3 regions of the Pantoea sp. X-Soil-TKNS-1280 genome follow, and region 2 is predicted to be linked to each of the others. Evidence: predicted binding sites of a transcription regulator. Region 2 holds the regulator's gene; each other region holds the start of a gene.

Region 1 (10,653 bases), 2.0 Mb from region 2:
TTCACGCAGGATGCTGAAGATCTGTTTCACCACCAGCGGTGCGAGCCCGAGACTTGGTTCATCCAGCAGCAGCAGCTTTGGCCGACTCATCAGCGCACGCGCTATCGCCAGCATTTGCTGTTCGCCACCGGACAGCGTCATCGCACGTTGCTTACGCCGTTCCAGCAGGCGCGGAAACAACTGATACATACGGTCCTTATCCTCGCGCACATGACGATCGCCAATCGAGATGGTACCCATCAGCAAATTTTCCTCTACCGTCATATCGGGGAAAATTCGCCGCCCCTCCGGGGACTGGGCAATGCCGCTGGCAGCAATCGCATGAGTCGATTTGTGGCTGATGGCTTCGCCGCGAAAGCGAATCTCCCCGGCAGCGATACGCGGCTGGCTGAAGATCGACATCAGCAGCGTGGATTTGCCCGCCCCGTTGGCCCCAATCAGCGCCACCGTTTCCCCTTCGTTCACCGTCAGGGAAACCTGTTTCAGAGCCTGTACCGGACCGTAAAACACATCCACCCCTTCAAAACTCAGCATCGGTTCAGCCATGATCACTCTCCTCTTCCGCGCCGAGATAGGCGGCAATCACTTTCGGGTCATGACGGATTTGCTGCGGGGTGCCCTGGGCAATCACATCCCCGTGATCCAGCACCACGATATGGTCAGAGATGCGCATCACCATCGGCATATCGTGTTCGATTAACAACACGCTGATGCGATGGTCAGCGCGCAGGCGATGCAGAATCTGGCTTAACGCCTCGGTTTCCACCGGGTTGAGTCCGGCAGCCGGTTCATCGAGGCAGATCAGCTCTGGTCGCGTGCACATCGCGCGGGCAATCTCCAGCCGTCGCTGCTGGCCGTAAGACAAGGTGCCTGCCAGGCGGTTGGCGCTGCCGACCAGGTCCACATTCTCCAGCCAATAAAACGCCCGATCCAGCGCGCGATTTTCCGCCTCGCGATAGCCGCGGGTATTCAGAATGCCCGCCAGCAGCTGGCGGTTAACCTGCATATGTTGCGCCACCAGCAGGTTCTCAATCACCGACATCTCACGAAACAGGCGGATATTCTGGAAGGTGCGCGCCAGACCGGCACGGTTCACCAGATGCGCACCGCCAAACATTTTGTACCAGACGCGCGAACCGAGCCGCGCCGGATGCAGCCAGTCTGCGGGGTGAATTTTCTGCCCCAGTACCTGAATCACGTCGGTAGATCGCTGCCTGGCATTCAGGGTGATGCGCCCACCTGTCGCCCGGTAAAAGCCGGTTAAGCAGTTAAATACCGTGGTTTTTCCCGCACCGTTGGGGCCAATCAGCGCCGTCACCGAACCACGTTCAACGGCCAGGCTGACGTCATTAAGCGCTTTAATGCCGCCAAAGCGCATCATCAGGTTATCCACCTGCAAAATAGCATCACTCATGGCGTACTCCTTTACGCAGCGGCACGCCCACGCGTGCGGTTCGCACCAGCCCGCGTGGCCGCCAGATCATCATCAGCACCATCAGCACGCCAAACAGCAGCACCCGGTACTCGGCGAAGCTGCGCAGCAGCTCGGGAGCAACGGTCAGCACAAACGCCGCCAGCACTACACCCAGCGTCGAACCCATCCCGCCCAGTACCACAATGGCGAGGATCAGTGCCGATTCGAAAAAGGTAAACGAGGTCGGATTGACGAAACCCTGATAGCTGGCAAAGAACACACCAGCGATACCGGCGGTTGACGCACCCAGCATAAACGCCGACAACTTGACCAATACGTGATTCAGACCCATCGCCCGGCAGGCAATCTCATCTTCGCGCAGCGCTTCCCAGGCGCGACCAATCGGCATGCGCGTCAGGCGATGTTTGATAAACAACACCAGCAGCACCACCAGAACCAGCACCACGTAGATAAAGATAAACTTCATGTTCGGGTTGTAGTCGAGATGGAAAAACTCGTTATACGGCACCCCGCCCTCGCGTGCACGGCGACCAAATTCCAGCCCGAGAAAGGTGGGAGACGGCACCGACACCCCGTTGGGGCCGCCGGTAAATGTCAGCCAGTTGTTCAGCACCAGACGGATGATTTCGCCAAAACCAAGGGTGACGATCGCCAGATAATCGCCGTGCATCCGCAGCACCGGGAAACCCAATAGCGCACCAGCAAAGGCGGCCATCAGCGCCGCGAGCGGCAACATGCTCCAGAATCCAAGGCCGAGATACTCATAACCAAGGGCCAGCCCGTAGGCACCGATGGCGTAAAACGCCACATAACCGAGGTCAAGCAGCCCCGCGAGACCCACCACAATATTCAGCCCAAGACCAAGCAAGACGTAAATCAGCCCGAGAATCGCCACTGTCAGCAGGTATTTACTCGAAAGGAACGGAAACGCCAGCGCCACCAGCAGCAGCACAGGCAGAATCCAGCGCAAAGGAGAGCGGTGCCCCGGTTCGCGCACGTACACGCCATCATCATTGCCTTCGAATTTACGCGCGAAGCGCTGCCCGGCAGCGGATTGCTGAAACAAGCTAAACAGCAGGCGTCCCACCATCACCACCGCCACCAGCACAGCAACACGCTGTGGCGAAAGATGAAAACTGTAGCCATCCAGCACCACACCGACAATCGGGCCAAACACCACCAGCGCCACCAACCCGGCCATCAGACAATCCAGCAGCGACTGGCGCAGATCAATTCGTTGCGTCATTGCACTCATTTTGGCGTCCTCATACTTTGGCAACCAGCGGTCGTCCCAGCAGCCCCTGTGGCCGGAAGATCAAAATCACCACCAGCAGAGCAAAAGAGAAAACATCTTTGTAATCGGAGTTCACCAGCCCGGCGAACTGCGCCTCCGCCACGCCAAGCAGCAGGCCGCCGAGCATCGCCCCCGGTAACGAACCGATGCCGCCCAGCACCGCAGCGGTAAAGGCTTTGATGCCGATAACAAAACCAATATAGAAATCAAAGGTGCCGTAATTCAGGGTGACCAGCACCCCGGCCAGGCCCGCCATCGCCGCGCCAATCATAAACACCAGCGAAATCACCCGGTCGGTGTTGATACCAAGAATGGCGGCCATGCGCCGGTCCTGCTGCACCGCACGGCAAATCCGTCCCAGCCGCGTGTATTGGATAATCCAGGTAAGCAACGCCATGCCGCACAACGCGGCAATCAGGATAAACACTTTGGTCCAGGTGATTTGCACCACGCCATCACCCACTTCCATGCGCAATACACCGGACATCAGGGTGGGAATGCCCTGCTGGTTCGGACCCTGACTTATCTGCACGTAGTTTTGCAAAATCAGTGACATACCAATGGCAGAAATCAGTGGTGCGAGACGGGTGGAGTTACGTAACGGACGATAGGCGATGCGCTCGATAGTCCAGCCGTAGACCGCCGTCACCACAATGGTGAAGATCAGGGTGCCGAAAATCAGCAGTGGGAAGGAGTGAATGCCAAAAAAGCTGAGCAGCCCCAGCCCGATGGCACAAAGATAGGCAGAGACCATATACACTTCGCCGTGGGCGAAGTTGATCATGCCGATGATGCCGTAAACCATGGTGTAGCCAATGGCAATCAGCCCGTAAACCGCGCCCAGTGTCAGGCCGTTCACCAGCTGCTGGAGAAAGAAGGCTTCCATATGCAAGTCCCGTGCTTAAAGGGAGCGCAAACTTCGCGCCCAATCGCGAATGGCCCCGCAACGCGCGGGGCCGCGTGTCAGCTTACAGCTGGTGATATTTGCCTTTATCGTCCCACTGATACACCACATAATCCGAGACTTTCAGATCGCCTTTGCCGTCCCAGGCTTTTTTGCCCATCACGGTATCGACGCTATTAGCCTTCAGCCACTCACTGGCTTTGGCGTTATCTTTACCTGCGGCTTTGTAAGCGGCGGCCAGTGCCTGCACGGAAGCGTAGGCATACAAGGTATAGCCTTCCGGCTCAAAACCACCGGCGCGGAATTTGGCGATCACCGCTTTGCCGTCAGGAATCTGACGCGGATCCTGACCAAATGTCATATAAACGCCTTTGGTGTATTGCGGGCCGCCCGCTGCGGTCACCATATCTTCAGTCACGATACAGTCACCGGAGAAGAAGGCCGCCGTCACACCCTGCTCACGCATCTGGCGCACCAGCGGACCGGCTTCCGGGTGGCAGCCACCGAAGTACACTACATCCGGTTTGACTGAGGCGATTTTGGTCACCAGCGCGTTAAAGTCCTTCTCACCGCGCGATAAACCTTCATACAGCACTTCGTTAACACCGCGCTTTTCCAGCGCAGCCTTGGTGGCATCGGCCAGCCCCTGGCCGTAGGTGTCTTTGTCGTGGATCACCGCCACGCGTTTGGCTTTCAGCTTATCGATGATGTAGTTAGCGGCAATAGCCCCCTGCTGATCGTCGCGGCCACACATACGGAACATGGTTTTCATGCCGCGTTCGGTGATTTGCGGGTTAGTCGAGCCGGGGGTAATCGCCAGCACGCCTGCATCGTCATACACTTCGGAAGCGGGCATGGTGGAAGAGGAACAGAAGTGCCCCACCACTGCCAGTACCTTGTCCTGGTCTACCAGACGGTTGGCAACGGCGACGGCCTGTTTCGGTTCGCAGGCGTCATCCCCCTGCACCAGCACAATTTTCTCACCGTTAATGCCCCCGGCAGCGTTGATATCATCCGCCGCCTGAGTAGCACCTTTCCAATACTGTGCGCCGTAAGTGGCATTAGGGCCGGAAAAGGGTCCGGCTACCCCAATCTTAATATCCGCCTGGGCATAAAACGCCGCGCTCAGGCAACCTGCAATCACAACCTTCAATGGTAATTTTATGAATTTCAAAGACATGCTTTCAATCCTCAACGGGTCAGGAACGGAGCCATACCACGGCCTGGGAGAAATCAATTTCTGAAACTTAACGATGTGCAGTGTGTGACCAACAGGGCCACGGTTAACAATCAAGCAAAAAGCTCGCCAAAGGTAAGCATTGGTGACAAGTTTTTGCACCGGCATCGCGCCAAAGCGGGAGGGAACGCGTCTGCTGATCTTAACCATAGCCAGCGTTTTAAGACGCACCAGCACTCTGTTGGTGCAGAATGCGGTTGATCACAGATTCTTCATGGTGCTGAGGGGTTTACCCGCTATGCTATAGCCAAATCGACCCAAAATTGATGCGGGAGAACTTATGAATACACAACGGAACGGCATCAGCAGCCAGCAGGCGCTGGATGAACTTGAACGGTTATACGCCAACGCGGTAGAGGCGTTACGCAACGCGATTCGCGACTTTACTGAAAACGGACGTTTGCCGGATGAGGCAGCGCGCCAGCAGGGGTTATTTGTCTATCCGGAGCTGCGTATTACCTGGGCTGGCGAGGGTCCGCAACGTAATCGTACCCGTGCCTGGGGCCGTTTTACCCACACTGGCAGCTACAGCACCACCATCACGCGCCCGGCGTTATTACGTCACTATCTCAGTGAGCAATTGCTGATGATTGAGAAAGAGTACGAGGTAGTGATTGAAGTCGGACCCTCACAGCAGGAAATTCCTTACCCTTATGTGATTGACGGTTCCGATTTGTCTCTGGACCGCTCGATGAGCGCCAGCATTGCACGCCATTTCCCCACCACCGAACTGTCGCAGATTGGCGATGAAACCGCCGATGGTTTGTTCCATGCTGACGCGCAGCTCCCGCTGTCACACTTTGATGCACTGCGTACCGACTTCTCGCTGGCGCGTCTGCGTCATTACACCGGCACCGCCGTGGAGCACTTCCAGCCGTTTGTGCTGTTTACCAATTACACGCGTTACGTTGATGAGTTTGTCCGCTGGGCAATTGAACAGGTACAGGATCCCAACACCTCCTACGATAGCCTCGCCTGCGCCGGTGATGTGGTGATCACCAAAGATACCCAGGATCCGGAAGCGATGATGTCGGATCTGGCGTGGAAGAAGCATCAGATGCCTGCCTGGCACCTGACCTCACCCAATCGTCGTGGCATTACTCTGGTCAACATTGGCGTGGGCCCTTCCAATGCCAAAACCATCTGTGACCATCTGGCGGTGGTACGTCCGCACGCCTGGCTGATGATTGGCCACTGCGGCGGCCTGCGTGAAAGCCAGACCATTGGCGATTACGTGCTGGCGCATGCCTATCTGCGTGACGACCATGTGCTGGACAGCGTACTGCCGCCGGATATTCCGATTCCGAGCATCGCCGAGGTGCAGCGTGCACTCTACGACGCCACCAAAGCGGTGAGCGGCATGCCCGGTGAAGAAGTCAAACAACGCCTGCGCACCGGCACCGTGGTGACCACGGATGACCGCAACTGGGAACTGCGTTATTCCGCTTCTGCGCTGCGCTTTAATCTCAGCCGCGCGGTGGCGGTGGATATGGAAAGCGCCACCATCGCCGCCCAAGGTTATCGTTTCCGGGTGCCTTACGGCACGCTGTTGTGCGTGTCGGATAAGCCACTGCATGGTGAGATCAAACTGCCAGGCCAGGCGAATCGTTTCTACGAGGGAGCGATTTCCGAGCATTTGCAGATTGGGATTTGTGCGGTCGAGCTGCTGCGCGCCGAGGGGGATAAGCTGCATTCACGCAAATTGCGTACCTTTAATGAACCGCCGTTCAGGTAATTAATGTCACCGCTCCTTTGTGAGCGGTGCAATCCTCCGATCATGACTTCAACATGCGATAAAGCTCACATCACTTAAACTAAACTTTAGTATAGTTTTTTGTGTTATGGTACGGTACCGTAAAGTTTTGCCAGTTGAATGTACTCATGATGGAGAGATAGATAATGACATCTATACCTGTATTAAAATTATCTTTGTTAGATGGGGACCAGAATGATAAAGATAAATTTATCGGCCTGTTAACAGAAGCCGCTCATGATGTTGGTTTTTTCTATCTTAGCGATCATGGCGTCGCAGCATCATTCCTGACTGAAGTTCGTGAACAAACCCGAAAGTTTTTTTTCTTATCTGAAGAAGAAAAACTTTCTGTTTCAATGATTAATTCCCCTCATTTCAGAGGATATAACCGAGCCGGTAATGAATTAACCAACGGTAAAGCAGACTGGCGAGAACAATTTGATATCGGAGCTGAACGGAAGCCCTATAACTTAACGGATAAGGATCCTATCTGGATGGGCTTGCATGGTTTTAATCAATGGCCTGCATCCTTGCCTGAGTTGAAGAATACCCTTCTTTTCTACAACAATATATTAACCAACATCTCGCTGAGATTACTCAGAAGCCTTGCATCAGGTCTGGGGTTGCCAGAAAATTCTTTTGACAAAATATACGGTGACACACCGAACGAGCATATCAAACTCATCAGATATCCACGTTGTAAAAAAATAACCGAGACTCAGGGTGTGGGGGCTCATAAAGATTCTGGTCTTTTGACGCTAATTCTTCAGGACGAAAATAAAGGCTTACAAGTTAAGACTACCGATAATAAGTGGGTAGATGTTTCTCCAATTGATAATACCTTTGTGGTTAATCTGGGCGAGTTACTGGAGTTAGCCACTAACGGATATCTCAAAGCAACCGTTCATAAGGTTCTGGCCCCGGCAGGAGAGAATGACAGAATTTCAGTGGCCTATTTCTTAGGTGCCAGTCTCGATTCTGTCGTACCGGTATTCAGATTGCCCTCAGAGTTAACCTCCGATTCCTCATTTATCGAAACTGACCCAAACAACCCGCTACTCAGAGATGTGGGCCTGAATTATATGAAGGGAAGGCTGCGCTCTCATCCCGATGTTGCTAAGAAATATTATGCAGAATGGGGCAATTTTCTATGAACAATAAACTGGTAGTGATAACGGGAGCCAGTTCCGGATTTGGCGCTGAAGTTGCCAGGGCACTGAGCAACAGGGGATATTGTCTTGCTCTCCTGGCTCGTCGTATCGATAAGTTACGTGCAATGAATCTTGCAAACTCCCTGTGTTTTGAAGTCGATGTTACCTGTCGTGAACAGGTTGTTAATGCTATTCGTAAGGCCGAAGAAAAGTTTGGCGACGTAGATTGCATCATAAACAATGCGGGAGTGATGTTATTGGGCGAATTAGAATTTCAGAGTCAGGACGAATGGAACCGAATGATTGATACCAATATCAAAGGCGTCATTCATGGTATGCAGGCGGTCTTGCCCTCGATGCGCGAACGGAAAACAGGAACAATAATCAATATCTCCTCCCTGGCGGGTCAAAAGACCTATCAATACCATGCTGCATATTGTGCAACTAAGTTCGCCGTACACGGTTTGTCCGACAGCGTTCGCTGGGAGGTTGCCCCGGACAACGTCCGGGTTATCACCATCTCTCCTGGTGCCGCCGAGACGGAGCTTATCAGCCATATTAGTGACGACTTCGTGAAAAATGATTATATCGAATGGAAAGAAAGTATAGGCGGTGTCATTTCTGCCAAAAATGTTATTGATAGCATCATATTTTCATACGAGCTACCGCAGTCAGTATGTGTGCGCGATCTTAAAATTGCGCCGACAAGACAGCAAAATTAGCACTCTTTATTTTTTCTGGAAGGCCAATTATTCAGAGGCAGTAAATGAGATGGCATTTACACCCTTCAGTGTAAATCCTTCCTTTTATTCAGGATCCTTTTTATCGCTTCCTGCTCTGTTTCTGCGCCTTCTACCTCACCTTCACAAATAGCAATCCAGTAGTCGGACAGCTTGCCTTTTTGTTGTGGCAGATGGAATGTTTTGAGTTTTTTTTCTTTGTTTTTCATAACAACGATCGTCCTTGTTAATTGCACACATGCAAGGCATGGCAGCAATATCCTTCCAATAAAGTGATATAAACGCGAGAACATTCAATATGACTACTAATAATAGTAGGGTTATTTTTCATAAACCTCAAGACGAAGAGTTATTTTTTGAGTGGTTTTGTGATCACCCTATTATTCACTGGAACACTGGCATTATGTTGGTAAAAAACTCAAATCATGAATTTATCGCATCAAACTCAGTATTCAGTAATTATTCAGGTTATACTCCGAAATCTCTCATAGGTTTGAATGATGAAGATATGCCATGGGCAGAAAATAAAGATATTTACATAAATCACGAAAAGGATATTTTATCTGGTTTAGAATATAACGTTATAGAACCACTAAGTGGCGTTGTTAAAACCTGCTTATTTACCAGTAAAAAAGTTATCTACTCCAAAAGCGGAAAACCATCAGGCACGATCGCAACAGCACTGATTTTCAATGGCTCAGTTGAATTTGGCAACCTTGCAGGTACTGCTTCCAGCATGCGAGTTTGCGACTATTCCGGATTCAACCTGACAATTGTTGAGTCGAGAGTATTATTTTATCTTCTGAAAGGTTTTTCACGCCGAAAGATATCCGAACTGGCAGGAATATCGACTTCATCGCACGATTTTCATTTGATGAATATTAAGGAAAAGTTCAGAGTCGATACGCGAGACCAACTTGTTTTTTTCTGTTATCAAAATGGGTTGCATGAGTTTATACCCTATCACATTGTTCTTTAATTTATTTTATCAACCTCATCGCATCATAACTGCCCAAACCTATGAATTTTCATAGGTGTTTTTTTGCTTCTGATTTACATCATTTATCACTCCATATATAAATCATCACGTGACCTAGAGATACTCAATTTAACGGATGAATAGGCAATGGAGCGAAAAGGGAAAATGAATCCTGAAGACTGGCATGTAGAGGATATTATTGCTGCTGTCAGAAAAAAGAAGAAGTCTCTCGCTGCACTTTCAAGGGAAAATGGACTGGCGGCTGGAACATTAAATAATGCTCTGCGAAAACCCTGGCCACGGGGAGAAACAATTATTGCGCAGGCATTAGGCCTGACCCCCGCTGAAATATGGCCAAGTCGTTATCCAGGAGGCAATAAAAAACAAAAAAAACCACTACTTACAAAGAAAATAAAACCTTAACGGGCGACTAACGGGATGCCCAGTCTGACAAACGTCCAGATACCAGCCAGGGCTGCGCGATAAATCGCGCTGCTACAACGGCGGTGTGATGTTTGCAAATAAATTCAGGAAGATGCACATGACCGTAGCGGCGCGATTTATCGCGCGTCTTTCCAAACAACGCGCAATAAATTGCGCCGCTACGAATAAGGAGGATTACGCGCTCAACCAACCCAGTTTGATCACAAACAGGATCGACATAATAATCAGCGCCGCATTCACCTCTTTAGTACGACCGCTCAGCAGCTTCACTACCGTCCAGGTAATAAAACCAAACGCAATACCGTTGGCGATGGAGTAAGTCAGCGGCATGGTCAGCGCAGTCACGGTGACCGGGGCTGCGGTGGTGATATCTTTCCAGTCAATCTCCGCCAGGCCGGATGCCATCAGTACGGCGACAAACAGCAGCGCCGGTGCGGTGGCGAATACCGGTACACTGCCCGCCAGCGGCGAGAAGAACAGGCTGAGCAGGAACAGAATGGCAACCACAATCGCCGTCAGACCAGTACGGCCACCGGCGCTGACGCCCGCTGCCGATTCCACATAACTGGTGGTGGTTGAGGTACCCAGCAGTGAACCAAACAGTGCTGCCGCACTGTCGGCAATCAGCGCACGGCCCATTTTCGGCACGTTACCCTGCTCATCCGCCAGACCGGCGCGCTTCGTCACACCCAGCAACGTACCGGTGTTGTCGAACA
Region 2 (10,653 bases):
GTGTTAGTCGAGAAACGAGTATGGAAAAACAGACCGCGAACATGGTGGTCCGGGTCGGTTAAATCTTTAAAATACGGAATGACTTCATTGGAGTTCAGGCGCGCTTTAAAGACCTGGGTGCGCGAGGAAAGCGACAGCGGGTAGAGACCGCCGAATTCGCTTTCAGTAAAGGCCTGAGCTTCAATGTCCAGCAGCGCACGATAGATGCGTTGCTCAAATTCGTTCTGGCTGGCGATGTCCTGCGGGGCAGCAAACACCCACTGCACAATCGGCAACTGGAATTGCAGGGCAGCCGGGCGCGTTACGCTGCCGTCCAGCGGCATGTCGCGTTTTACCAGCACCGGGAAGTTATAGGCTGCCAGGGTTTCTTCGACCAGACGTTCGGCATTGGCGCGCAGTTCGGCATCTTTAGGAACAAAGAAGTTACCCACGCCAAAACGGCCGACTTCCAGCGGCTGGCCAGTGACTTTACGGAAGAAGTGCAGAGAAAGATCGACGTTTACGCCAGCACCATCACCCACGCCTTCTGCCGACATCCCGCCACGGTGCGGCACTGTGCATAGTGCGCTGTGCGCCATTTGCAGGATCTCATGAGTCTGCTCGCCGTCCTTACGGGTAATGAAACCTACACCACAGCTATCACTGCCCGCTGTTGGATCATACAAGCCATAGGGATAAGGTTTTTGAGTGGACATTGAGGGTTCTCCTTAAACAAACTGCTTTGACATTACCTGCATTATTTCAAGCACAGAGCACTGCTGAGTCAGCTCACAGGCGCTGTATCAATTTCTACCCCGCCCGGCAATGAGCGGGCGTCGCAACACCGAGCAATTCCTCTCAAGACATAGTATGGACGTCCTTGGTGAGTTGCTCTTAAATCCGGGTCTCTTAACTGGAGATAACTTGCATCTAGAGGGAGTCTTCTTGCTGCATAGATATGCCGAGACACTGGCCCGACAGGAAAGCATCCAGCGGAGTTCCAACTTATCGGGAAAGCGTACTCAGGTCAAATTGCCAGCTTTATTGAGGGTAATCTGCTTTTTTGTTGGTTAACAATATGATTTTAATGATTTATTTAAGAAAAAAGTTGTCGATGTACCGGTTGGCAATCCCGCAAGAAGTGTGAGCCGTCTCACTGTGGTGCAGCCTCCAAATCTCTGCACCATGCTGGGGCTGGTGGTGTTTTCAGCATAAAATGCTGTTAAGGACACTTCGTGCACAGGATGTATCTGTTTTTCTTATGGCGTCATATTTGAATCAGGATGGGGGGTGTCATTAGTAAAATTAATCATGCTGGGCGTGCTTAAAACATCGCTTAAGTTGAATGGATATGCAAAAAGGAACAGCAACCATTGGACAATATGGCTGCCAGGGTACTGATTAGCACGGCGTGCTGAGAAATGGGCCGCAAAAGCGCGGCCCTCCAGATTATTCAGTTGGCAGAATTAGTCAAGCGCTTTACGCATAAACACCGTAACGTCGGCGAAATTGCGCTGCAATGCACCATTACGGGGCATAACAACAGCGATACGGCGCGGCCAGTCAGCGCGTATCCCCAATAATTGCGCTATCATGAGCCAGATTTCGTTCAGGGAGTGGGTAATGAAACAGATTCGTCTTTTAGCGCAATACTACGTTGATTTGATGGTCAAACTGGGGCTGGTGCGATTTTCGCTGCTGCTTGCCTCGGCACTGGTGGTGCTGGCGATGGTGGTACAGATGGCCGTCACTATGGTGTTGCGTGGCCATGTCGAGAGCATCGATGTGGTGCGTTCGGTATTCTTTGGTCTGCTGATTACACCCTGGGCGGTCTATTTCCTCTCAGTGGTGGTTGATCAACTGGAAGAGTCACGTCAGCGCCTCTCTCGGCTGGTGGATAAGCTGGAAGAGATGCGCACGCGCGATCTTGAGCTGAATCAGCAGATGAAAGAAACCATTACTCAGCTCAACCAGGAAATCGCTGACCGTATTAAAGCCGAGCAGGCGCGTGAGCAGGTGATGGATAAGCTGCGCGAAGAAATGGCGCGCCGTGAGCAGGCACAAATCGAACTTGAACAGCAATCCTCCTTCCTGCGCTCTTTCCTTGATGCTTCGCCGGACCTGGTGTTTTACCGCAATATCGATAAGCAATTTTCTGGCTGTAACCGCGCGATGGAGCTGCTCACCGGATTGAGTGAAAAGCAGCTGATTGGTCTGACGCCGCGTGACATTTATGATGAAGATGCCGCCACCAAGGTGCTGGAAACTGATGAGAAGGTGTTCCGCCATAACGTGTCGCTGACTTACGAACAGTGGCTGCAATATCCCGATGGGCGTAAAGCCTGCTTCGAAATCCGTAAAGTCCCTTATTACGATCGCGTCGGGAAGCGCAGTGGCCTGATGGGCTTTGGCCGCGATATTACCGAGCGTAAGCGCTACCAGGACGCGCTGGAGAATGCCAGCCGTGAAAAGACCACCTTCATTTCCACCATCAGCCACGAGTTGCGTACCCCACTGAACGGGATTGTCGGGCTGAGCCGCATTCTGCTGGATACCGATCTGAATCAGGAGCAGCTTAAATACCTGAAAACCATCCATGTGTCGGCCATCACCCTCGGCAACATCTTTAATGATGTGATCGAGGTGGACAAGATTGAGCGGCGTAAAGTGCAGCTGGATAACCAGCCGCTCGATTTCACCGGTTTCCTGTCCGATCTGGAAAACCTCTCCGGCCTGCTGGCGCAGCCGAAAGGGCTGAAGTTCGTAATGTCACCTGAACTGCCGCTGCCACACAAGATTTGTGCCGATGGCACGCGCCTGCGACAGATCCTGTGGAACCTGATTGGCAATGCGGTGAAGTTCACCCAGCAGGGCGAAATCGTGGTGCGTGTCGCTTATGGTCAGGATGAAACCCTGCGTTTTGAGGTGGAAGACTCCGGCATGGGTATCCCGCAGGAGGAACAGGACAAAATCTTCGCCATGTATTATCAGGTGAAAGACCAGCATGGTGGCAAACCGGCAACGGGCACCGGTATCGGGCTGGCAGTGTCACGCCGCCTGGCACAGGCGATGGGCGGCGATATCAGCGTGCGTAGCGTGCAGGGGCAGGGTTCCTGCTTCATTGTCGAGATCAAGGCTCCACGCGTCGCGGAAGAGGTTGAGGATGACAACCTTGACGACAGCATGCCGCTGCCCGCGCTGCATGTCCTGCTAGTGGAGGATATTGAGCTGAACGTGATCGTGGCACGTTCGGTGCTGGAGAAACTGGGTTGCAGCGTTGAAGTGGCGATGACCGGTACCGCAGCACTGGAGATGTTCGATCCCGAGGAGTTCGATCTGGTGCTGCTGGATATTCAGCTGCCGGACATGACAGGTCTTGACGTATCGCGCGCCATTCATCAGCGTCATGCGGGTGAGATATTGCCACCGCTGGTGGCACTGACTGCCAACGTGCTGAAAGACAAAAAAGAGTATCTGGATGCGGGCATGGATGAGGTGCTGAGTAAACCGCTGGCGGTACCGGCGCTGACGGCGATGATTAAGAAGTTCTGGGATTATCAACCTGAAGCGGATACGCCGGTGGCAGCCCCTCAGGCCGAGGAGAAAACCCGTGCGCTGCTCGATGTGCCGATGCTGGAGCAATATATCGAGCTGGTGGGGCCAGGATTGATCACCCAGAGTCTGACGATGTTTGAAAAGATGATGCCGGGTTATTTGGATGTGCTGGATTCCAACATGATGGCGCGTGACCAGAAAGGCATTGCGGAAGAAGGGCACAAAATCAAAGGCGCAGCGGGGTCTGTTGGTCTGTTGCATCTGCAAAAGCTGGCGAAACAAATTCAGTCACCGGAGTTACCTGCATGGTGGGATAATGTTCAGGAATGGATTGATGAGTTAAAACAGGAATGGCAACACGACGTGAACGTATTACGTGAGTGGGTAGCCGCGCGGGAAAGTAACAAGCCTTAGAAAAAAATGACCCCAGTCGAAACTGGGGTGCGCGAATACTGCGCCAACACCAGGGAAATTGTCGCTGTTGCTATTATTTGAGGTCTATCCTGAGCAACAGCGTGGTATTGGTTAACGCTTCCAAAACACCTTAGCAAATTCGTCATCAGTTGTGACAAGATTCATTAAATTGTGTGATGTTGAGCAGCGTTTAAATACAGAAAACATTAATTTGATGACACAGTCAAGCAAGGAATCAATTTCTTTGCCTCATTGTGTTATTTTTGACCAAATGTTCTATTTTTGCTGTGGTTATAACGTGCTGAAGCGGCAGAAAAACCCGACAAGCGCAGCGAAAGTCAGTTGGTGGCAAAATTTTTGTTTTTTTTCAGGTTAACCGACTGAAAAATGGTGTGAATATGGGAAGAGTGCCCGGGTTATCCAAAACGTTTTGGAAACCATCGACAGAAAGTTCCGGTTTATGGTTTTAACCCGGCATGTAAACCAAATGTCATATAAAATGCTTTACCACAAATGGCGGAAGTCACAGAGTATCTGCTGCGAAATTACACATTTTTTTCATAATGCTTTCGTTAATCAATGAACATGCTCAAACGCTGAGAAGGCTTAATGTTAAGTATGGCGAATCATTTGGTGTGACTCATATCACATTCGGTTAATTGTCCATAACGAACTCTTCCGATGAGAGTTTGAACATGGAACCGATTCCTTAATAGCGGAAGTGATTGATGTATTTGGCTCTATTAAAGGAACGATGGTTGCGCAGGTAATGACTTTGTTTGATAAATCAACTGGTCACTGAGTAATTTTTAGCACCCGGGTGTCGCTGAGTGTTATCGTGACCGGAGTGATTGATTAATACAGGGAACAGGTAAGAGTAAATTTGATGAGTAAGAATAAAGGGAAACTTCGGCAACGTATTAAAGTGATAATGGCAAAATTCCTGCTCGCCTGGTTGGGTATTTGGCTGGCGGCAATTTTGTTGTTTTCTTTTTTGCCGGTACCTTTCTCCGCGGTGATGGTGCAACGACAGGTCGGGGCCTGGCTGAGCGGCAATTTTGATTACGTGGCGCATTCCGATTGGGTCAGTATGGATCAGATCTCTCCGTGGATGGCGCTGGCGGTGATTGCTTCTGAAGATCAGAAATTCCCGGTCCACTGGGGATTTGATGTGCAAGCGATCCAGTCGGTGCTCGATAACGAAGGGGATGAACGCATGCGAGGTGCTTCGACGCTTTCACAGCAGACCGCAAAAAATCTGTTCCTGTGGGATGGGCGCAGTTGGGTGCGAAAAGGTCTGGAAGCCGGGCTGACGGTGGGTATTGAAACCGTATGGACCAAGCGCCGGATTCTGACGGTCTATCTGAATATCGCGGAATTGGGCAATGGGGTATTCGGTGTGGAGGAGGCGTCACAACGTTATTTCCACAAACCCGCCAGCCGTTTGACGATGTCGGAAGCGGCTCTGCTGGCGGCAGTCCTGCCGAATCCGATCCGTTTCCGCGCCGACGCGCCTTCAGGCTATATTCGTCAACGCCAGCAATGGATCATGCGGCAGATGCGCCAGCTGGGCGGGGAAGGTTTTCTGAATCGCTACAAGTTGCACTGAGGCGATTAATCTTCGTCGAAACCCGCTTCAAACAATTCGATCACCGCAGCCAGTGCCTGAGTTTCTTCCGGTCCGCTGGCTTCGATCTCAATATGGCCCCCTTTAGCCGAATCCAGCATCAGTAGCGCGATTACGCTGCTGGCTTCGGCTTCCGTTCCGGCTTCATTGCGTAGTAGTACTTCAGCGTCGAAACTCTGCACCAGCTCAAACAGTTTCATGGCCGGGCGGGCATGCATCCCCAGCTTGTTACGAATCTCAACGGTCTGCTTCACGGTCATGATTTGCGTTTTTCCAGGGTGCGATGACGGGACTGCACATTTTTTCCACGTGAGCGGAAGTAATCGGCCAGTTGTTCGGCAATGTACACCGAACGGTGTTTACCCCCGGTACAGCCAATGGCGACAGTGAGGTAACTGCGATTATTGGTTTCCAGCATCGGCAGCCACAGCTCAAGATAACTGCGCGTCTGGTAGATAAAGTTATGTACTTCGGTATGTCGATCGAGAAACGCTGCCACCGGACGATCGAGGCCGGTCATCGGACGCAGTTTCGGATCCCAGTGCGGGTTAGGCAGAAAACGCACATCAAAGACATAATCGGCATCGATTGGAATACCATGTTTGAAGCCAAAGGATTCAAACACCATGGTCAGTTCACGTTCGCGTTTACCCAGCAGACGGGTCCGCAGCATCTCGGCCAGCTCATGCACCGACATCTCTGAGGTGTCGATAATCAGATCGGCGCGTGAACGCAGCGGCTCCAGTAAATCGCTTTCCTCATCAATGGCGCTCTCCAGTGACAGGTTTTTACTGGAAAGCGGATGCAGGCGGCGGGTATCGCTGTAGCGACGAATCAGCGTGTTGCGATCGGCATCGAGAAACAAAAGCTGCGGCGCAAAGGACTCCGGCAGATTATTGAGGGCGGTTTCAAAAATCTCCGGCGATTCGGGCATGTTCCGCACGTCAATACTGACGGCGGCTGAGATATTGCGTTCGGTTAACGTATTTGCCAGTTCGGGCAGCAGCACCACTGGCAGATTATCGACACAGTAAAATCCCATGTCCTCAAGCGCACGCAACGCGACTGATTTTCCTGAGCCTGACCGACCGCTAACGATCATCAGCACCATCACATTTCTCCCGTTTTAAACTGGCACCCTGGCCGGTAAAAGTGTCTGTCGCTTAAGGATGGTCGTCCTGCGCTTCTGTGATAATGGCATAGAGTTCTTCATCGCTCTGCGCTGCGCGCAGACGACGACAGACGGTTTTATCTGCCAGGCGTTTTGCCACCAGCGATAGCGTATGCAGATGGGTTTTACACTGGTCCGCCGGCACCAGCAGCGCAAACAGCAGGTCTACTGGCTGATTATCGACCGCGTCAAAGGCGATCGGCTGATCGAGGCTGATAAACACACCTACGGCGCGCAGGGTGTCTTCTTCCAGCTTGCCATGCGGAATAGCAATGCCATTGCCAATACCGGTACTGCCCATGCGTTCACGGGTGAGGATTGCTTCGAAAAGCGTCTGGTGAGGCAGATTGAGCTGCTTAGCTGCCAGCTCGCTGATAATTTCCAGCGCACGTTTTTTACTCTGGCAGTGTACGCCGCTGCGGGTGCAGTCCAGCGTGAGGACCGAGCTCAATTCCAGTGTCAGATCGTTGTTCATCATCGTTTCACTTGCGAGTTCACATAGCCGCGAGGATCACCCACTTTAACCCGTTAGCAGGGAAAATGCAGGTTCTCCTGTTGGCGCTTGCGCAGATGACAAAACGGGGCGGTCAGCCCGCCCCATTCTGTGCTCTGAGTGCCGAACCGGTCAGCACTCTGCAAGCGTGAAGGTTAGTGTTTTTTCAGTTTGTCTTTATGTTTAGTCAACTGACGGGAAAGCTTGTCGATCAATCCGTCAATGGCCGCGTACATATCTTCCGCTTCCGATGTCGCGTGCAACTCCCCGCCGTTCACATGCAAGGTTGCATCAGCAATCTGCGTTACCTTCTCCACTTTCAGAACAATATAGACCTGATTGATACGATCAAAATAGTGTTCCAGTTTGGCAAATTTGCTATTTACAAATTCACGCAGCGGTTCGGTAATCTCTACATTCAGTCCGGTAAGGTTTATCTGCATAGGTCTTCCTTCTCAATACATTCAAACCAGCTGTTTACGCTGATTCGAGGGCGGGATGGACAAAGACTCGCGATACTTAGCAACCGTACGGCGGGCCACCATGATGCCCTGTTCAGATAACATGGAGGTCAGTTTGCTGTCGCTCAAGGGTTTTGCGGGGTTTTCCGCAGAGATCAATTTTTTCACCAGCGCACGTATTGCCGTGGAAGAGGCTTCGCCACCGCCTTCGGTGTTCACATGGCTGGAGAAAAAATACTTCAGTTCAAAGATGCCACGCGGGCTATGTAAATACTTCTGCGTGGTGACGCGCGAAATTGTGGATTCATGCATATCCACGGCTGAGGCGATATCCGCCAGCACCATGGGGCGCATATACTCCTCGCCCTGCTCAAAGAACGCCTGCTGCTGCTCGACAATACAACGTGTCACTTTTAGCAGCGTGTCGTTGCGGCTCTCCAGGCTCTTAATCAGCCATCGGGCTTCCTGTAAGTTGCTGCGGATGAACTGGCTATCGCTGTCATTACGCGCAGCTCCGCCCATCGCGGCATAATGCTGGTTGATTTTCAGACGTGGCACGCTGTCAGCATTCAGTTCGACCGTCCAGCGCGTGCCGGTTTTGCGTACCAGCACATCAGGAATGACATATTCCGGTTCGCTGGTATTCACCGACTGGCCCGGACGCGGATCGAGCGACTGAATCAGCAGCATGGCATCTTTCAACACATCTTCTTTCAGACGCGTGACACGCATCAGACTGCGGAAATCATGATTGGCCAGCAGATCGAGATGTTCACTGACGATGAGGCGCGCTTCGGCCAGCATCGGTATATCACTGGCATATTGTGAAAGCTGGACCAGCAGACAATCACGTAAATCACGAGCACCGACACCGACCGGGTCAAAACGCTGCACGCGTTTCAGTACCGCTTCCACTTCGTCCAGCGTCAGCTCCTCATCGCCAATGCTGTCGCAGATATCCTGCAACGTCACGGTGAGGTAGCCGGTATCGTCAATCGCATCCACAATCGAGGTCGCAATGGCACGGTCAGTATCAGTGAAGGGCGTCAACTCGACCTGCCACATCAGGTAGTCCTGCAATGACTGCGTCGTCTCCCCCTGGTACACCGGCAATTCATCATCCTGATAATCGGTCCCGGTGCCTGAAGGTGTACCGGCGGTGTAGATCTCATCCCAGGTGGCGTCGAGCGGCAACTCTTCCGGCATATCCTTTTGTTCGAGTGCCTCTCGAGTGTCGAGCGCTTCGCTCTCCTGATATTCGCGTGTGTCTACTTCTTCATGGAGATCTGATTGTTCAAGCAATGGATTGCTTTCCAGCGCCAGTTGTAATTCCTGCTGGAGTTCAAGCGTAGAGAGTTGCAGCAAGCGGATTGCCTGCTGCAACTGGGGTGTCATCGCCAGCTGTTGGCTGAGCCTGAGTTGCAAACCTTGCTTCATAATCCGGATTGAATTTCCTAAGCAAACGTCGGAGGTTACGACACCTTATCAGAGTCTGAACTCTTCGCCCAAATAAACACGCTTAACCTGCTCATCTGCAAGTATTTCATCGGGGGTGCCGTGGGCAATCAAATGCCCCTGGCTGACGATGTAAGCGCGTTCACAAACGGCAAGGGTTTCGCGCACGTTGTGGTCGGTGATCAGCACGCCCAGCCCGCTATCGCGCAGATGCTCAATGATCTTCTTGATATCAATAACGGAAATGGGGTCGACCCCCGCAAATGGTTCATCCAGCAGGATGAATTTAGGGTTGGCAGCCAGCGCACGGGCAATCTCCACACGGCGGCGTTCACCACCGGAAAGCGCCTGACCCATGCTGTCACGCAGGTGCTCAATGTGGAACTCTTCCATTAGTTCATTGGCACGGTCCTGGCGCTGTTCTTCGCTAAGATCTTCACGAACCTGCAATACCGCCATCAGGTTGTCGTAAACGCTCAGGCGACGGAAAATCGATGCTTCCTGCGGCAGATAACCAATGCCACGGCGCGCGCGCGCATGCAGTGGCAGGATACTGATGTCTTCATCATCAATGACGATGCGACCGGCATCACGCGGCACAATACCTACCACCATGTAGAAGGTGGTGGTTTTACCGGCCCCGTTGGGGCCCAGCAGGCCGACGATTTCGCCGGATTTCACCTGCAGGCTAACGTCTTCTACCACGCGGCGGCCTTTATAGGCTTTCGCCAGGTTTTCAGCGATCAGTGTGGCCATAGAAATTAGTTACTCTTCTTTTGGCTCTGGGATGAACCGTTTTTGTCCTGCAACTGCGACGGCACCAGTACGGTGGTCACGCGTTTGCTCTGGCCCTGACTGAAGGCCTGCATTTTCTGTTCTTTCACCAGATAGGTGATGCGATCGCCTTTGATATTGCTATCCAGCTGCTCAATGTAAGCGTTGCCGGTCAGCTCAACAAAGTCATTGGCCAGTTCGTAGTGCAGCTTGGCAGCATGGCCTTGTACCGGCTTACCGCTATCCTGCATTTGATAGAAAGTCGCGGGGTTGCCCCAGGCATCAACGATGGTTTTTTTGCTATCGCCGCCCGGACGGGTCACCACCACTTTGTCAGCGGTGATTTTGATCGATCCCTGTGTCACGATCACATTGCCGGTGAAGGTGGCGACATTACCCTGCAAATCCAGCGCCTGGTTCTCTGAAACGATATTGACGGGTTTGTCCGAGTCTCCTGTTAATGCCAGAGCGGGCAGGCTGGTGGCTAACAGGGCGCTGACCAGCAGTAACTTAAGGCTGTTTTTGTTCATTTTGGATTTCATAGGAGGATTTGACCTTTTCAATCAACTCGGCATTTTTTGTCCGTAAGTTGCCGCGCATCTTCATGCCTGTAGAGTTAAAACTGCGGCCATAAAGGGTGACCTGATCGTCTGAAGTGACATCCTGGGTAACCAGATTGACTACCGCATTATCCGTTTTGATGCGCTGTAACTCGGAATCCTGC
Region 3 (10,653 bases), 540 kb from region 2:
GCGGCGAAACAGACAGTGCCGGAAGCACGTATCATCCATTCGTTTCACAGCTACTTCCTGCGCCCAGGCGATAGCCAGAAAGCCATCATCTATGATGTCGAAACCCTGCGTGATGGTAAAAGCTTTAGCGCGCGCCGCGTCAGTGCGGTGCAAAACGGGCAACCTATCTTCTATATGACGGCTTCATTTCAGGCTCCGGAAAGCGGTTTTGAGCATCAAAATGTCATGCCGCAGGTGCCGCCGCCGGATAATCTGCCATCGGAACAGGATCTGGCACATAAGCTGGCAGCACATCTGCCTGGCAAGCTGCGGGAAAAATTTCTTGCCGAACGGCCACTGGATATCCGCCCGGTACAAATCCACAACCCGCTAAAAGGGCGCGTCGATGAGCCGGTACGTCAGGTATGGGTTCGCGCCAACGGGCAGTTGCCGCAGGATCGCCGGATTCATCAATACCTGCTCGGCTATGCATCAGACCTTAATTTCCTGCCTGTCGCCCTTCAGCCGCACGGCAAAGGTTTTCTCGAACCCGATATGCAGGTAGCGACTATCGACCACTCGATGTGGTTCCACCGCCCGTTTGATCTGTCGGAATGGCTGCTGTATAGCGTTGTCAGCACCTCGGCTTCGGGTGCGCGTGGTTTTGTGCGCGGTGAGTTCTTTACTCAGGATGGCCGGCTCGTGGCAACCACGGTGCAGGAAGGGGTAATGCGCCAGCGCGACGCATAAAAAAAGGGGCGATTTCTCGCCCCTTCTGCTTTTTATTGTTTTAGCGCACTGCTCTTCTTCAGCCTGGCTCTTACTGGTTGTAAGCGTTTTCGCCGTGGCTGTTAACATCCAGACCTTCACGTTCCTGATCTTCCGGAACACGCAGGCCAACAATCATATCGGCCAGTTTGAAGCCAATGAAGGCAACCACACCGGACCAGACGATGGTGGTACCCACGCTGAACAGCTGAATCCAGACCTGATGACCCATAGTCACGCCTTCGGCATAACCCACGCCACCCAGTGAAGAGGAAGCGAACACACCCGTCAGGATACAACCTACGATGCCACACACGCCGTGCACACCGAACACGTCACACGGGTCATCAACACGCAGCCATTTCTTCAGGGTAGTGACACCCCACAGGCCAGCGAGACCACCCACCAGACCGATAATCAGCGCACCACCAACACCAACATAACCACACGCCGGGGTGATAGCAACCAGACCCGCGATGAAGCCTGAAGAGGCACCCAGCAGAGAAGGCTTACCACGCAGCGCCCACTCACCGAAGGTCCATGACAGTACCGCACCCGCAGTCGCAATCACGGTGTTCAGGAACGCCAGGGCAGCGATTTCGTTCGCAGCAGAGGCAGAACCGGCGTTGAAACCGAACCAGCCCACATACAGGATCGCAGTTCCGGTGAAGACCATCGGCAGGTTGTGCGGTTTGAATGCTTCTTTACCGAAGCCAGCACGTTTGCCCACCAGGTAAGCACCCACCAGACCAGCCACCGCGGCGTTGATATGCACCACAGTACCGCCTGCGAAGTCCAGCGCGCCATCGGTCGCCAGCAAGCCGCCAGCCCAGACCATGTGTGCAATCGGCAGATAGGCCAGAGTCAGCCATACCGCAACGAAAATCAGCACCGCAGAGAAACGAATACGTTCAGCGATAGAACCGACAATCAGGCCCACGGTGATACAGGCGAAGGAAGCCTGGAACGCAACATGGATGTACTGATAGAAGGTCCCCATCAGTGCTTTCAGCTCGATGTTTTTCAGCATCGCCCACTGGAAGCTACCGAAGAAGGCGTTACCTTCGCTGAAGGCCAGCGAGTAACCGTAAATCATCCACAACACGCAGACCAGGGAGAAGGTTACCGCTACCTGAGTCAGCATCGACAACACGTTTTTACCGCGAATCAAACCGCCGTAAAACAGGGCAATACCAGGAATTGACATGAACAGCACCAGCGCGGTGCAGATCATCATAAACGCGTTATCGGCTTTATCCGCAACGGCAGGTGCTGCCGCCATGGCCAGAGACGGTAACAGCGCCAGGCTGGTCAGGCCCAACTTCGTCATCATTTTATTCATTTCTTTCCATCCCATCACAATCAAGGCCCAGTTACAGTGCTGCTTCGTCGGTCTCGCCAGTACGAATACGGATAACGCGCTGCAGTTCCGCGACGAAAATTTTACCGTCGCCAATTTTGCCGGTGTAAGCGGCTTTACTGATGACATCGACCACTTCATCCAGCTGATCATCAGCAATGGCGATATCAATTTTTACTTTTGGCAGGAAGTTCACGCTGTACTCGGCACCGCGATAAAGCTCTGCGTGACCTTTCTGGCGACCGAAACCCTTCACTTCGGTAACTGTCAGTCCCTGAATGCCAATAGAGGATAAGGCTTCACGCACGTCCTCCAGCTTAAATGGTTTGATTACCACGGTAACCAGCTTCATACGATCCCCTCCAGGTATTTAATGAGTAAGTCTTACCGGACACGCAGGGATATAAGCAAAGGGTGTGCCATAAATAAAAAAACCGCAGAGTCAGCGCATTAGCCGCGTGGCAGCACGCTTCGTTATGTGATGGACAACACAAATGCAACAAGGATAGGAAGAAAGGAGTGGAATATTTGCACTTCTTTGGTGCGCACAGCCTCAAAGAAGTGCATTTGTACAGAATAATCCGATAATGGCGCTCAAAAAAGGTGCAACTCACCCTTCAATGGGTAAGGGAATGCCCGCCGCGAGTTCATCACCTGCCTGTTGCAGCTGATACATTTGCCAGTAACGGCCCTGCTGCGCCAGCAATTCGCTGTGTGTGCCCCGCTCGGCAACCTGCCCACGGTGCAGCACCAGAATCTGATCCGCTTCGGTAATAGTGGAAAGGCGATGCGCAATCACCACCAGCGTGCTGTGCTGGCGCAACGCGCGCAGTGCGTGCTGGATGGCCTGTTCGGTGCCGGAATCGATATTGGCGGTGGCTTCATCGAGAATCAGAATCTGCGGTAGCGACACCAATACCCGCGCCAGTGCCAGCAACTGCTTCTGCCCGACTGACAGATTATTGCCCTGCTCGCCCAGCCGGGTATGGATGCCATCCGGCATCGAGCGCACCAGAGGCGCAAGTTGCACCGTTTCCAGCGCTTGCCATACCGTGTCTTCCGGGATATCGCGGCCAAGACGAACATTGGCAAGCAAGGTATCGGCCAGCACCACCGGATCCTGCTGCACCATGGCCACGCCCTGGCGCAACACCTGATGCGTCAGTTGTGGCAACGGCCGACCATCCAGTTCGATACTGCCACGCGTGACCGGGTAGTAGCCCATCAGCAGATTCGCCAGCGTGCTTTTGCCGCTGCCGGTGTGGCCCACCAGCGCGACAAAGCCACGCGCAGGCACATCCAGATCGATCCGGCTCAGCACATCACGATCGGCACGGTAAGCAAAACTGACATCACGCAACGCAATACGCCCGGACGCCAGTGGACGGCTGTCCGCACCGTAATCCTGCTGGGCCGCATCCATCAACTCAAAAATACGTTCGCCAGAAACCACCGCCTGTTGCAGCATGGATTGCTGGGTGGTGAGTTCGATTAATGGCTCATTCAGACGCCCGAGGTAGGTAATAAAGGCGTACAGCACACCGACTTCAAAAACGCCCGGAGTGGCGAAGCTGAATAGCATCAGCAGACCGCACAAAATCAGTGCAGAGAACAAACTCAGCAACGGACGCAGCAGGAAGCCATCAAGTCGTAACGTCTCCATACGCGCCAGATAGTGGGAGCGACTGGCCTCCCCCATGCGTTCGCCAAAACGCGCCTGCTGGCGAAACTGCTGGATCACGCTCATGCCATTAATCACTTCATTGAAGCCATTATTGATATCAGCGAGATAGCTACGCACCCGACGGGCAATTGGCGTGCTGTAACGCTGGTAAATCAGCATCACCACCAGTACCAGCGGGAAAATGGCAATCGCCACCAGCGCCATACGCCAGTCGAGGGCAAACATCGCCACCAGCATGGCACCAATTAGCGCGGCACTGCGCAACACCGTTGCCACGACGGTGACATAAAGATCGCGGATAACCTCGGTATCGTTGGTGACACGCGAAATAATCTGCCCCACCGGCTGGGTATCAAAGGCGCTGAGCGGCTGACGCAATGCGGCATTCATCACATCAGAACGTAATTGCTGTACCACACCAATCGCGGCGCGGTTAAACAGCAAAGCCTGAAAATAATGCAACCCGGCCGCCAGCAGTTGCAGCAGAATAAAACCCACCACCAGCCCGGCGACAATCCCCCACGGCATCTGATGTTTCGCCACCAGATGATCGATAAAATAACTGACCAGCACCGGCCCGGTGACTTCCGCCGCCGCGGCCAGCCACAGCATCCCCACCGCCAGCCATAACGATTTGCGCCAGGGTTTACCGTAAGACAGTAAACGTTTTAGCGTGGGCCACAAGCGTACAGATTTAGCCACGACTCGCTCCTTCGGTGATCTCATCCTCGTCCAGCGCCGCTTCCAGCTGTTGGTAACGGTACATATCGCGATACCAGCCGTTTTGTGCCGCCAGCTCATCGTGATCACCGCGCTGTGCCACCATGCCCTGCTGCAACACCAGAATTTCGCTGGCTTCCGTCAGTGCCGACAAACGGTGGGCGCTGATAATCAGGGTTCGCCCCTGGCCCCACTGTCGCAGGTTGTGCAGGATATCGTGTTCGGTGCGCCCATCCACGGCAGACAGCGCATCATCCAGAATCAGGATCTCGGCATTCAGCAACAGCGCACGCGCAATGGCAATCCTCTGCTTCTGTCCTCCCGACAACATGACACCACGTTCACCCACTTCGGTCTCATAACCCTGCGGTAAGCGCAGGATATCCTCGTGGACACAGGCCATTTTCGCCACGCGTTCAATCTCCTGCTGGCTGGCATTAGGTCGCCCCAGCGCGAGATTATTGGCTACGGTGTCGGAGAACAGAAAAGGCGTCTGGCTGACCACCGCCAGGCGACTGCGCCAGCTATCGATACGCAGCTGCGGCAGCGGTGTGTTGTGATAACGAATGTCGCCCTGCTCAAGGTCAAAATGGCGCTGAATCAGGCTCAGTAGCGTACTTTTACCACAGCCGGTCGGTCCGCATAATCCCAGCATCTGACCAGGTCTGAGTTGAAAATTGACATGACTCAGCGCCACACTGGCAGTGGCCGGATAGCGAAATTCACGAATTGCCACCTGCAAATTTCCCGCTTCCGGCGGCAGGACCGTCTGACCATCTTCCACCGCCGGAGCCTCTGCCAGCAGCGCGCGAATACGGCTCCAGGCAGCACTGCCACGCTCGACAATATTGAACATCCACGCCAGCGCCAGCATCGGCCAAATCATCAGACCGAGATACATGACAAAGCTGGTGAGCTGTCCCAGCGTCAGGCTGCCGTGCCAAACCATCCAGCTACCGCCACCAATCGCCAGCAGGTTTGAGAAACCAATGGCGATGTAAATGGTGGGATCAAAACGCGCATCCACCCGCGCCACGCGCAGGTTTTTCTCACCGGTATCGCGTGCGATAGCAGCAAACTGCTGCGACTGATGATCTTCCAGACCAAAGGCTTTGATCATACGAATGCTGGTCAGGCTTTCCTGAGTTTGATCGTTCAGGCTGGAGAACGCTGCCTGAGCGAGTTTGAAGCGATTGTGCAGCTGGTTACCATAACGATGGATAATCACCGCCATAATCGGCATTGGCACCAGCGCCAGTAAGGTAAGCTGCCAGCTGATTTGCACGCTCATCACCACCAGCACCATGCAGCCCATCACCAGCGAATCCACCAGTGTCAGCACCCCTTCCCCGGCGGCGAACACCACGCGATCGACATCGTTGGTGGCACGGGCGATCAAATCACCGGTGCGGTGGCGCAGATAAAATGCCGGATGCTGGCGGCTCAGCTGAAGATAAAAATCTTCACGCAATTTGACCGCCAATTGATACGAGGCACCAAAAAGCAACACGCGCCAGACATAGCGCAGCAGATAGACGATAACAGCGGTGATCAGCATCACGCCGATCCACATCATCAGCCTTCCGGTGCTTAAGGTATGTTGGGTGACGCCATCCACAATCACCCCCACCAGATGCGGTGGCAATAATTGCAGAAGCGCAATAATGATTAGCAACGTGACTGCGCCCAGATATCGCCGCCACTCACGCAGAAAATACCAACTTAACTGGCTGAATAATCGCACAAGACTGTCTCTTTCTTTACCCGTTCAGGGTGCCACCGGCAATGCGGTTGTATATTTAATCTCTTCCATGGCGAAGCTGGAGGTCACATCAATCAGGCCCGGTACGCCATTCACCAGCCGCTTATAAAAACCATCATAACTTTTCATATCCGCTACCTGAATACGCAGCAGATAGTCGTATTCCCCGGCCATACGATAGAACGCCATCACTTCCGGCATCTGCTGGACGACGCTGACAAATTGCTGGTACCAGTCACTGCTGTGTTGCTGGGTTTTGACAAACATAAACGCCGTCAGTGCCAGGCCGATTTTTTCCCCGTCCAGCAATGCAACGCGCGCACGAATAATGCCATCATCTTCCAGTTTTTTCAGGCGTTTCCAGCACGGCGTAGTGGTGAGATTGACCGCATCCGCCAGCGCCTGTAGCGACAGGGTGCAGTCCTGCTGCAATAAAGCCAGCAGTTTACGGTCAGTTTTATCTAGCATTTACCTCTCCGGGAGAAAATTTTTCTCTCATCGGGCCATTATACCCGGATTAAAGCAACCTCTTTTTCCTGCCAGTGCCTTAAACTGTGGCCATTCAATTTTGCGGAAACACAGCATGCAAACGCCCTGGATTCGTCACGCTATCAATGAAATTAACGCTGATATTCAGCGTTCTGCTGATACACACCTGATTCGCTTTACGCTGGATGATTTCCCCGGCATTCGTTTCTATCTAAAAGATGAAAGCACCCATCCCAGCGGCAGCCTGAAGCATCGTCTGGCACGGTCGCTGTTTCTGTATGGTCTGGCGAATGGCTGGATCCGCAAAGGAACGCCAATTATTGAAGCCTCCTCCGGCAGTACGGCGGTATCGGAAGCCTATTTTGCCCGTCTGCTGGGGCTGCCGTTTATCGCGGTGATGCCTGCCAGTACCGCCAAACGTAAAATTGAGCAGATCCGCTTTTATGGCGGCGAATGTCACTTCGTCAGCGACCCCTGCCAGCTTTACAGCGAATCAGAGCGCCTGGCGCGTGAACTGAATGGCCATTTTATGGACCAGTTCACCTACGCTGAACGTGCTACGGACTGGCGGGGTAATAACAATATTGCCGAAAGTATTTTCCGCCAGATGGCGCATGAACCTTTCCCGGTGCCGCATACCTTGATCATGAGTGCTGGCACCGGCGGTACTTCCGCTACCCTGGGACGTTATATTCGCTATCAGGGTTTTGACACCCGGCTGCTGGTGGTCGATCCACAACATTCGGTTTTTTTTGATTACTGGCATAGCCGTGATAACCAGCTGCGCAGCGAACGTGGCAGCATGGTTGAAGGCATTGGCCGCCCACGCGTTGAACCCTCGTTCATGCCGGATGTCATTGATGAAATGATGAAAGTACCGGACGCCGCAACCATTGCAGCGATGCTGAAACTGGAGCAGATTCTAGGGCGTCGAACGGGCGCATCGACCGGCACTAACTTCTGGGGCATGATGCAGGTGGCGAAGCGCATGCGCGAACAGGGTGAGCAAGGGTCACTGGTGACCATTTTATGCGACAGTGGCGAGCGTTATCCGGATACCTATTACGATACCCAATGGGTGGCTGATCACATTGGCGATATCGCGCCGTGGGTGCGTGAACTGCAATAAAAAACCGGACATCCTGTCCGGTTCACTGCAAACCTCAGCATTCGGGGGAATAATCGAGGTGTGGTGTGGTCATCCAGTGATTTAAATAGTGAGACACCGCCTGTGTCTCGCAATGGCCAATAACCGGTAAATGGGGCAACACCGCTTTCAATTGATGCATGGCGTTGCCCATAATGAAGCCGTTACCTACCTGCTCCAGCATTTCGCGATCGTTCATGGCATCGCCAAACGCCATGCAATCCGCTAACGACAGTGAAAGGTGCTGGCACAGCCATGTCAGCGCAGCACCCTTATGGCAACCCAGCGGCAATACTTCCAGACAATCCCAGGCAGAAAAACAAATATTCGCACGTTCGCCCAGCGCTTCACGCAGTTCGATTTCCAGCGCACGCAGTGTTTCATGCGGGGCAATAAAGCAGATCTTGGTCACTTCATGAGCTGACATTTTCTTCAGGTCACGTAGCTGATACTGGAAACCACTCATCACATGCGCTTCACGTACAAAGGGCAACGGTTTGTCGGTAAACCAGCCTTCATCATTGAATACATGGATAGACGCGGGAGTTTGCCAATGGCGATGAAGCACCTCTTCGGCGATCGATGGTGGCAAATCGCAGCCAAATAACAGGTTGCCATCCAGATCGTGCACGCGCGTGCCATTCCCGGTAATCAGCCATGCAGGCAGCGTAATCAGCTCCTTCACCACCGGTTGCATATCCAGCAAATGACGTCCGGTGGCAAAGGTCAGCGTGACGTCACGATGGTGTAAGGCGTGCAGACTGGCGAGCGTTTCTTTGCCTAAGCGATGTGTTGGCAGCAACAGCGTGCCATCCATATCAAATGCCGCGAGGCGGACCATGCGAATTCTCCTGTCGGTTAGAGACCTTTACTATCGCCTGGTAATTACGGAACTAATAGTGAATACTTTTAGAAAACTGTTCCGGGTTTAGAGATGCGCCAGCTTAATCGGGTCAATCAATTTCAGCGTCTCTGGCAACTTAGCCAGGGTGAAACGCAGCATCTAAGTGTCGCGACGATGGCACAGCACTGTTTTTGCAGTGAACGCCATATCCGCACCCTGTTACGACAATGGCAGGAGGCCGACTGGCTGCGCTGGCAGGGCACCGCGGGACGCGGTAAACAGGGAACGCTGACCTTTCTCACCACCCCTGACCAGCTACGCCAGCAACTTTTGCAGCAGCAGCTTGCGGCGGGGGAAGCAACGCAGGCATTGCAGGTGCTGGATGTGCAACCGGAGCATTTGCTAACGATGCTGCGCCCATTAATGGGCGGACAATGGCTCAATCAGGCCCCGGTACTGCGTATTCCTTACTATCGGTCCCTCGAAGCGCTGCTGCCGCTGCATCTGACCGGGCGCGCCGAACAACACCTCGCCCGTCAGATCTTTTCCGGGCTGACGCGCTTTCGGGACAATGATGTTGAAGGCGACTTAGCCCATCACTGGCAGCATGATGAAAGTGGCTGCGACTGGTTTTTCTGGCTGCGGCCGCAGCTCAGCTGGCATAACGATGAACCGCTGTATGCCACGCAACTGGTCACGCAGTTACACAAGATTCTGCGTAGCGCACCGGGATTACGCTTGCTGGCTTCGGTTGAAAGCATCACGGCCCCTCACCCGCTGGCGCTGCGTATCCGCCTGCGCCACAGTGATTATTGGCTGCCACAACGACTGGCGCATCAGTTTTGCCTGTTGCCACACCCGGAGCTTGCTACCATCGGCAGCGGTGCGTGGAAACTGGCGCATTTCACCGATGAACTGGTGCGACTGGAAAGCCACCCGCGCTGGCATCTGCAACGGCCGCTGATCCAGGCCGTTGAGTACTGGATCACCCCGCAATTGTTTGATCGTACCCTTGGCACCAGTTGTCGTCATCCGGTGCAAATTGCTATTGGTGATCCTGACGAGCTTGATGCTCTGCGCCCGGTCGATCGCAGCATCAGCCTGGGATTCTGCTACCTGGCACCGCGCATCTCATCCCGGCTCAGCTCAGCACAAGCCAAAACCCTGATTTCACTGATTCAGCGTAGCGGCATGATTCAGCAATTACCGCTGGATGAGGGACTCATCACGCCAAGCCTGGAGCTGCTGCCCGGCTGGCCAGTCCCCCCACCCGCCGAAGAAAATGCGCCGCTGCCCGCCACACTGACACTGCATTATCATCTGCCGGTTGAGCTTCATGTGATGACTGAAGCACTGAAACCCCTGCTGGCCAGCTATGGTTGCCAGCTGACCTGCATATTCCATGATGTGAAAAGCTGGCGCGATGAACGCGAGCTGGCCGATGCAGACGTGGTGATGGGTGACCGTCTGATTGGCGATGCGCCACTGTTTACCCTGATCAGCTGGCTGGAAAACGATCCGGTATGGCAACCGCTCAGGGGTGCACAAAGTGACATCCATTTACGTCAACATTTGCGCGAGATCGCTCAACAACAGAATCCGGAGCAGCGTGCTATTCTTAGCCACCAGCTGTTTGAGCAACTGATGCGCGCCGGTTATCTGCTGCCATTATTTAATTATCGCTACCAGATTTCAGCCCCGCCCGGCGTGGAAGGCATTCAACTCAATAGCCTGGGCTGGTTCGACTTCACGCGTGCCTGGATACCACCACCAGCCGCAGTCGATACTGTTCATCACACACCCGAGCCATTACCATAGCGGCTCGGTTTTATACGGAAGAAAAGATGAAAAGAGCCGTTGTAGTTTTTAGTGGCGGACAAGACTCCACCACCTGCTTAAT

Evidence for each region. The regulator sigma-54, encoded in region 2, starts transcription at its own class of promoters, with help from an activator protein. The targets are predictions, from matches to a motif close to GTTGGCACANNTTTCGCTNT.
Region 1: a site for sigma-54 is predicted at 4,925-4,944, ahead of AC6I8X_RS12180 (branched-chain amino acid ABC transporter substrate-binding protein). Genes of this name have one in related genera too.
Region 3: a site for sigma-54 is predicted at 2,512-2,531, ahead of glnK (P-II family nitrogen regulator). Genes of this name have one in related genera too.

What each region holds. Positions count from the first base shown of each region.
Region 1 is NZ_AP035962.1:2,605,585-2,616,237, forward strand. Features, by position in the region: gene AC6I8X_RS12160 (ABC transporter ATP-binding protein) at 1-546, opposite strand, end outside; gene AC6I8X_RS12165 (ABC transporter ATP-binding protein) at 539-1,414, opposite strand; gene livM (high-affinity branched-chain amino acid ABC transporter permease LivM) at 1,407-2,690, opposite strand; gene AC6I8X_RS12175 (ABC transporter permease subunit) at 2,701-3,615, opposite strand; gene AC6I8X_RS12180 (branched-chain amino acid ABC transporter substrate-binding protein) at 3,698-4,813, opposite strand; gene AC6I8X_RS12185 (AMP nucleosidase) at 5,151-6,605, shown strand; gene AC6I8X_RS12190 (isopenicillin N synthase family dioxygenase) at 6,770-7,777, shown strand; gene AC6I8X_RS12195 (SDR family oxidoreductase) at 7,774-8,496, shown strand; gene AC6I8X_RS12200 (hypothetical protein) at 8,562-8,723, opposite strand; gene AC6I8X_RS12205 (helix-turn-helix transcriptional regulator) at 8,813-9,493, shown strand; gene AC6I8X_RS12210 (helix-turn-helix domain-containing protein) at 9,659-9,916, shown strand; gene AC6I8X_RS12215 (NCS2 family permease) at 10,112-10,653, opposite strand, start outside.
Region 2 is NZ_AP035962.1:573,081-583,733, forward strand. Features, by position in the region: gene AC6I8X_RS02560 (glutamate synthase-related protein) at 1-695, opposite strand, end outside; gene AC6I8X_RS02565 (hypothetical protein) at 1,446-1,574, opposite strand; gene arcB (aerobic respiration two-component sensor histidine kinase ArcB) at 1,603-3,948, shown strand; gene mtgA (monofunctional biosynthetic peptidoglycan transglycosylase) at 4,835-5,557, shown strand; gene npr (PTS phosphocarrier protein NPr) at 5,563-5,835, opposite strand; gene rapZ (RNase adapter RapZ) at 5,832-6,686, opposite strand; gene ptsN (PTS IIA-like nitrogen regulatory protein PtsN) at 6,739-7,221, opposite strand; gene hpf (ribosome hibernation promoting factor) at 7,395-7,682, opposite strand; gene rpoN (RNA polymerase factor sigma-54) at 7,704-9,137, opposite strand; gene lptB (LPS export ABC transporter ATP-binding protein) at 9,186-9,911, opposite strand; gene lptA (lipopolysaccharide ABC transporter substrate-binding protein LptA) at 9,917-10,471, opposite strand; gene lptC (LPS export ABC transporter periplasmic protein LptC) at 10,440-10,653, opposite strand, start outside.
Region 3 is NZ_AP035962.1:1,109,888-1,120,540, reverse strand. Features, by position in the region: gene tesB (acyl-CoA thioesterase II) at 1-729, shown strand, start outside; gene amtB (ammonium transporter AmtB) at 800-2,089, opposite strand; gene glnK (P-II family nitrogen regulator) at 2,121-2,459, opposite strand; gene AC6I8X_RS05085 (SmdB family multidrug efflux ABC transporter permease/ATP-binding protein) at 2,718-4,493, opposite strand; gene AC6I8X_RS05080 (SmdA family multidrug ABC transporter permease/ATP-binding protein) at 4,486-6,255, opposite strand; gene AC6I8X_RS05075 (Lrp/AsnC family transcriptional regulator) at 6,280-6,741, opposite strand; gene AC6I8X_RS05070 (PLP-dependent cysteine synthase family protein) at 6,857-7,891, shown strand; gene cof (HMP-PP phosphatase) at 7,926-8,750, opposite strand; gene AC6I8X_RS05060 (SgrR family transcriptional regulator) at 8,844-10,571, shown strand; gene queC (7-cyano-7-deazaguanine synthase QueC) at 10,598-10,653, shown strand, end outside.